Linked DNA regions of Bradyrhizobium diazoefficiens. The protein of the gene in region 1 interacts with the protein of each later gene in a pairwise test. Links are inferred from orthologs where the notes say so. Each region holds a gene or a part of one and is shown in the gene's direction. Other genes may lie near its edges. The genes, in order: grxD and JJC00_RS36460.

Evidence for each region.
Region 2: the proteins of grxD (region 1) and JJC00_RS36460 interact in binary tests that used the Escherichia coli proteins (3 or more experiments, as listed by UniProt). The link is inferred for Bradyrhizobium diazoefficiens from one-to-one orthologs.

What each region holds. Positions count from the first base shown.
Region 1 is NZ_CP067102.1:3,308,389-3,311,575, forward strand. The notes cover bases 244-3,114. They hold grxD (Grx4 family monothiol glutaredoxin), read left to right. Parts: upstream 244-1,451; coding sequence 1,452-1,778; downstream 1,779-3,114. Other genes in these bases: egtB (ergothioneine biosynthesis protein EgtB), read right to left, coding at 244-1,211; JJC00_RS15095 (O-acetyl-ADP-ribose deacetylase), read left to right, coding at 1,782-2,333; JJC00_RS15100 (serine hydrolase domain-containing protein), read left to right, coding at 2,380-3,114. Outside these bases: more of egtB, read right to left, coding at 1-243; more of JJC00_RS15100, read left to right, coding at 3,115-3,187. UniProt on the Escherichia coli protein: Monothiol glutaredoxin involved in the biogenesis of iron-sulfur clusters.
Region 2 is NZ_CP067102.1:7,800,969-7,804,172, forward strand. The notes cover bases 317-3,204. They hold JJC00_RS36460 (BolA family protein), read left to right. Parts: upstream 317-1,569; coding sequence 1,570-1,839; downstream 1,840-3,204. Other genes in these bases: JJC00_RS36450 (citrate synthase/methylcitrate synthase), read left to right, coding at 317-598; JJC00_RS36455 (J domain-containing protein), read right to left, coding at 778-1,413; JJC00_RS36465 (HlyC/CorC family transporter), read right to left, coding at 1,887-3,191. Outside these bases: more of JJC00_RS36450, read left to right, coding at 1-316. UniProt on the Escherichia coli protein: Transcriptional regulator that plays an important role in general stress response. Has many effects on cell morphology, cell growth and cell division. Acts by regulating the transcription of many genes, including dacA (PBP-5), dacC (PBP-6), ampC and mreB.

The sequences.
Region 1 (3,187 bases):
TCGGGCGTCGCCAGCGAGGAGCCGCGCAGCACCAGCTGGTTGACCATGAACTTGCCGTTGTACTCGCCGAGCGCGCCCTCGATGGCGCGGTAGCCGGGGTAGGGTGAATACGAAGAACGCGTCCACTGCCAGACGATGCCAAAGGCGTCGTTGAGCGCGCCCGCACGCGCGGCGACCTCCCATTCCATCTCGGTCGGCAGGTGTTTTCCGGCCCAGCGCGCAAACGCATCGGCCTCGTAATAGCTGACGTGGCAGACGGGCGCGTTGGGATCGATTGGCTTGAGGCCGGCGAGGGTCATCACCTGCCACGCGCCATCGACCTCGCGCCAATGGCCCGGGGCCTGCCAATCTTCCTTGCTGACGGCAGCAAAACCGTCCATCAGCCACAGCGTTGCGGTCCGGTAACCGCCGTCGCGCATGAAGGCGAGCCATTCGCCATTGGTGACGAGATTGCGGGCGACTTTGACCGGGCCGACGAGCGCGCGATGTGCGGGTTTTTCGTTGTCGAAATGAAAGCTGTCATCGCCATGGCCGACGGTGTGGATGCCTTCGTTGAGCGTCAGCCATTCGTCGCCGGTGCGAGTCGCGGACGGAAAGCGCCAGTCGCGATCGTAGGCCGGATAAACCGGATTCTGCGCGAAGGCGTGCAGGATGTCGGTGAACATCAATTCCTGATGCTGCTGCTCGTGGTTGAGCCCGACCTCGACCAGTGGCGCGATCGCGCGGAGCGTGTCCTCGCCGGCCTCCCGGAAGAATTTGACGACCGCCGCATCGACATAGCGGCGATAGGCGCCGACCTCGTCGGCGCTGGGCCGGGTGATGTCGCCGCGATGATTGCGGGCATGGCGGGGGCCGGCGCTGACGTAATAGGAATTGAACAGGAAGGCGAAGTCGGGGTGGAAGGGCCGGTAGCCAGGGGCGTGCTCGCCGAGCAAGAATTGCTCCCAGAACCAGGTGGTATGCGCCCGGTGCCATTTCGCGGGGCTCGCATCCGGCATGGACTGAATCTGCTGGTCTTCCGGCGAGAGCGGCGCGGCGCGGCGCTCGGTTTCGTTGCGGACGGCGAGAAAAGCGGTCTCCAGCCTCGGGGCGAGGCCGCCCGGGTCGGCCGACGGTGACGAAAGCGGCGGACTGGCCGTAGCGGAGGCTTGTTTCGTCACGTTTTTCTCCAGACAGGACAAGAGAACGTTGTTGGCGAGACCCGGTTCCAAAACCAAGGTTCGTCCTAGATAGGGGCTCCGTTACGGTATGAAAGTCCTCCCCGGTGATGATATTCGTGCCGTCATGCAATGGGGCCGGGGCCATCAGGCCCGGCCGCCCAGGGGTCATTCGCTGCCATTTTACTTTGGATGCACAACGGTTTGGGCTACCTATATAGGCAGGTATCGGGTTAAATCGGCTGAGCCTGCCCGAATTGGCTGTTAAGGGCTCCGCCCCAAAAGGACACGGATATGAGCATCGAGGAATTCATCGCCAACGAAGTGAAGTCGAACGACGTGGTTCTGTTCATGAAGGGGACGCCGCAATTTCCGCAGTGCGGTTTCTCCGGCCAGGTCGTCCAGATCCTCGACCACATCGGCGTCGGCTATAAGGGCCTCAACGTTCTCGAATCCGCCGAACTGCGCAACGCCATCAAGGAATATTCGAATTGGCCGACCATCCCGCAGCTCTATGTGAAGGGTGAGTTTGTCGGCGGCTGCGATATCGTCCGCGAGATGTTCCAGGCCGGCGAATTGCAGCAGCTCTTCTCCGAGAAGGGCGTCGCGGTCGCGGCCTGATACGTGACGGTGCTGACGCGCCAGATCGGCGGCGTCCAGCTCGAAATCATCGTTGCTGACATCACTACACTGAGCATTGACGCTATCGTCAACGCCGCCAATACGTCGCTCCTTGGCGGGGGCGGCGTGGACGGTGCGATCCATCGCGCGGCGGGGCCCGAGCTCGTCGCCGAATGCAGGATGCTCCATGGCTGCAAGACCGGCGATGCCAAGATTACCAAGGGCTATCGGCTCAAGGCGGCGCATGTGATCCATACCGTCGGACCGGTCTGGAATGGCGGCACAACCGGCGAGGACGATCTGCTCGCCTCCTGCTATCGCCGCGTGATGGAGCTGTGCGGAACGCACAAGCTGGCCTCAGTGGCGTTCCCTGCGATTTCAACCGGCATCTATCGTTTTCCAGCCGACCGGGCGGCCGAGATCGCCGTCCGCACGACGGTCGACATGTTGCCCGCCGCGCCATCCGTTGGTCGGGTCGTTTTCTGCTGCTTCTCCGAGCCAAGCGCCAAACTCCATGCCGATGCGCTCGCGCGGCACGGCAACCCTTGTGCCTGATGACGCCGTCAGTACACTGCGCCCGGCCATGTTCCGGGGAGGGGATATGATTTTACGTTTTGGACTACGTGCGCTCGTCTGCGGCGCGCTTGTATCGTTTGGCGCGATGTCGCTCGCGCGTGCGGAAGGCACCTACGAGATTCCGGCCGCTGCGCATTTCAATCAGGACAAGCTCGCGAGGATCAGCGAGTTCTTCAAGAACGAGGTCGCGACCGGCAAGATCGCCGGCGCAACCGTCTTGATCAAGCAGCACGGCAAGCCGGCCTATCATGAGGCCTTCGGCGTGCAGGACGTGGTCAGCAAGACGCCGATCACCGACAAGACGATCTTCCGCCTGTTCTCGATGACCAAGGCGATCACTTCGGTGGCCGCGATGAAACTGGTCGAGGACGGCAGGATCAAGCTCGACGATGCCGTCTCCATATACATCCCGTCCTTTGCCAATGTGAAGGTCGGCGTCGAGAAGAAGGCCGAGGACGGCACCAGGTCGCTCGAGCTCGTGCCGCTGAACCGGCCGATCACGGTGCGCGATCTGATGACGCACACCTCGGGCATCACCTACGGCTTCTATGGCGACAGCCTCGTTCGCCAGGCCTATCGCGCCGCCAAGATCTATGACGGCGATTTCGACCTCGCCGAGTTCGCCGAGCGAATCGCCAAGCTGCCGCTGCACAACCAGCCGGGCGCACTCTGGCAATACGGCCATTCCACCGACATCCTTGCACGCGTAATGGAAGTCGCCGCCGGCAAGCCGCTGCTTGATATTGAGCGGGAGACGCTGCTCGGTCCGCTCGGCATGGTCGACACGGGCTTCCTCGTCACGGACCCCGAGAAGCAGAAACTGCTGGCGCAGC
Region 2 (3,204 bases), 4.5 Mb from region 1 along the record:
CACTGCGTTAGATGCCTATCTCGTCACCGCCAGTGACCACGGCATGAACGCCTCGACCTTTACCGCGCGCGTGGTGGCTTCGACGCAGGCCGATCTGTTCGCCGCCGTCACCGCGGGCTATTGCGCGCTGACCGGACCGCTGCATGGCGGCGCGCCGGAGCCGGTGCTGGAAATGCTGGACGCGATCGGCTCGCGCGAACGGATCCAGCCCTGGGTGGATGCGGCGCTGGCGCGCGGCGAGCGGATGATGGGCTTCGGCCATCGTGTCTATCGCGTGCGCGATCCGCGCGCCGACGTGCTCAAGACCGCAGTCGAGGCGCTCGCCTCCAACGGCACCGACCTGCCATTTGCCGGCGAGGTCGAGGCCTATATCCGCGCCGCGCTGCGCAAGAAGAATCCGGAGCGGCCGCTGGAAACCAATGTCGAGTTCTTCACCGCGATCCTGCTCGATGCGCTGGCGATTCCGAGGCAGGCGTTCACGCCGATCTTCGCGGTGGCACGCGCAGCAGGCTGGACAGCGCATGCGCGCGAGCAGCAGCGGACGGGACGGTTGATCCGGCCGAGCTCGTCGTATGTGGGGGCGATGCCGGAGGGGTGAGGCGTAGCGGGGATGTCGCCGCGATTCCGAAATCGTAGGGTGGGCAAAGGCGCGCTTGCGCCGTGCCCACCATCGATCCGAAACTGCAACAGAAGTGGTGGGCACGCTTCGCTTTGCCCACCCTACGATACAGTTGTCCCGGCGAAGACAGGGACGACACCAGAGAATGCCGCGAGGCCTTACGCCTCTCGCACCACGGTCTTCAGATAATTATACGCCTTGATGATCTCGATCAGGCGATCTTCGGTCGAGCGGTCGCCGCCATTGGTGTCGGGGTGGTGCTGCTTCGCCAGGGCCTTGTACTTGGCCTTGACGTCGGCGAGCGTGGCGTCGGGGCCGAGGCCCATGACCTGGAGCGCCTTGCGCTCGGCGTTCATGATCTTGCGCGTCTCGGCCTTGGGCTGGGCGTCCGGGCCCTTCCGCCAGCCGGTGCGGCCGTTGAGCTCCTGGAACATGCTGAAGGGATCGAAGGCGCCGTCGATCCCGGCTTCCGCGCCCTTCTTGACGCCGCCATTGGCGCCCATCTTCCAGGTCGGACGGTGGCCGGTCAGAGCATCCTTCTGATAGCGCGCGACGGCGTCGGCATTCATGCCGGAGAAGAAATTGTAATTCTGATTGTACTCGCGGACGTGGTCCAGGCAGAAGTGCCAGTACTCGCGCTGGTTATCGCGTCCCTTCGGCGCGCGGTGCGCGCCCTTGTTCTGGCACCCGGTCCATTCGCAGGCGACCACGGTATCGCGCGGCTTCACCTCGGGCTGCTTGCCCCGCGGCTTCACGCGGATGGAGTCGAAGAACTTTGATGAATCGATCGGCATGGCTGACTTTGACTACGCAATGCAAAAACCTTCAAGTCTTGACATTGCAATTAGCTTGAAACCCGTCGCCGAAGTTTCACTTCGGCGGTTTTAGGACGGCCGCCAGAGGCAGCCTATGGTGTTGACGGAGTGCGATCGCGGACTTTAATGGCAGTCATGGTTATGAAAGACACTATCAGCAACAAGTTGCAGGAAGCTTTCACGCCGGAAAGCCTGCAAGTCGTCGACGAGTCGCACTTGCATGAGGGCCATTCCGGCCATCGGCCGAGCGGCGAGACGCACTTCCTCGTTTATATCGTATCTCAAGCCTTCAAAGGGAAGAGCCGGGTCGACCGTCACCGCATGATAAATGCGGCGCTGGCCGCGGAACTCTCGGGTAGCGTGCATGCGCTGGCAATCCACGCGCAGGCGCCGGGGGAAGGCTGATCTCGCTTACCCTCCCCTGGAGGGTCCCTCCAGGGGAGGGTAAGAAATCAAAACGACTTCCCGGCCCGGCGCGGCTTGGCCTCTTCCAGCTCCGCGTCGCGTGGCACCGGTGAAATACGGAGCGCGGTGATCCGGTTGCGTTCGCGGCGGAGGACGCGGAAGCGGAAGCCGTGGAACGTAAAGCTTTGGCCGCGGTCGGGGATGGACCGCGCCTCGTGAATGACGAGGCCGGCAACCGTGGTCGCCTCTTCGTCGGGCAGGCGCCAGTCCATGGCGCGGTTGAGGTCACGGATCGGCACCGAGCCGTCGACCACGACGGAGCCGTCCGGCTGGGCGCGCACGCCGGCGACCACGACGTCGTGCTCGTCGGAGATGTCGCCGACAATCTCTTCCAGAATGTCTTCCAGCGTCACGAGACCTTCGACTTCGCCGTACTCGTCGACGACGAGCGCGAAATGGGTCTTGCGGCGTCGGAACGCCTTGAGCTGCTCTGACACGGGCCGCATCTCCGGCACGAACCAGGGCGGCAGCGCGATGGTGGAGACGTCGATCCGCGAGGTGTCGCCGTCAGAGGCACGGATGGCGCGCAAGAGATCCTTGGCATGGAGCACGCCGATGATGTTTTCGGGCTTCTCGCGCCACAGCGGAATGCGGGTATATTCGGTCGCCAGCACCTCGCGCACCAGCTCCTCGGGCGGCAGGTCGGCGTTGATCATCATCATCTCGGTGCGATGGATCATGACGTCGGAGACCTGGAGCTCGCGGAGATCAAGTAGGCCGCCGAGCATGTCGCGGTCCTGCTTCTCGAACTTGCCCTCGTGATGCAGCAGGTCGACCGCGCCGCGCAGGCGCTCGGTCGGCGACAGGATCGCCTGGTGCTCGCCGGCCAGGCCGAACAGGCGCAGTAGCAGGCGCACGATGATTTCCACGATCCGCAGCAGCGGCCCCAGCACGTACATCGTGATCCGCATCGGGCGTGCGACCGCCAGCGCCATGCGGTCGGGCGCGTTGATGGCAATGGTCTTGGGCAGGACTTCCGCGAAAATCACCACCAGCGCGGTCATCACGCCGGTGGCATAGAGCACGCCGACATCGCCGAACCAGGCGGTGAAGATGCTGGTGGCCAGCGCCGACGCGCTGATGTTGGCGATGTTGTTGCCGAGCAGCAGCGCGCCGATCAGGCGCTCGCGCATGTCGAGCAGTTGCGAGACCACGTCGGCGTCGCGGTTACCCTGCTTGGAGAGCCGCAGCATGCTGGCGCGCGAGGCGCCGGTCAGCGCGGTCTCGCTCGCGGCGAAGAAGCCGGAGACGAGCAGGCAGATAATGACGATGGTGAAGCCGAGCCAGTCCATGAACCACTCTGGT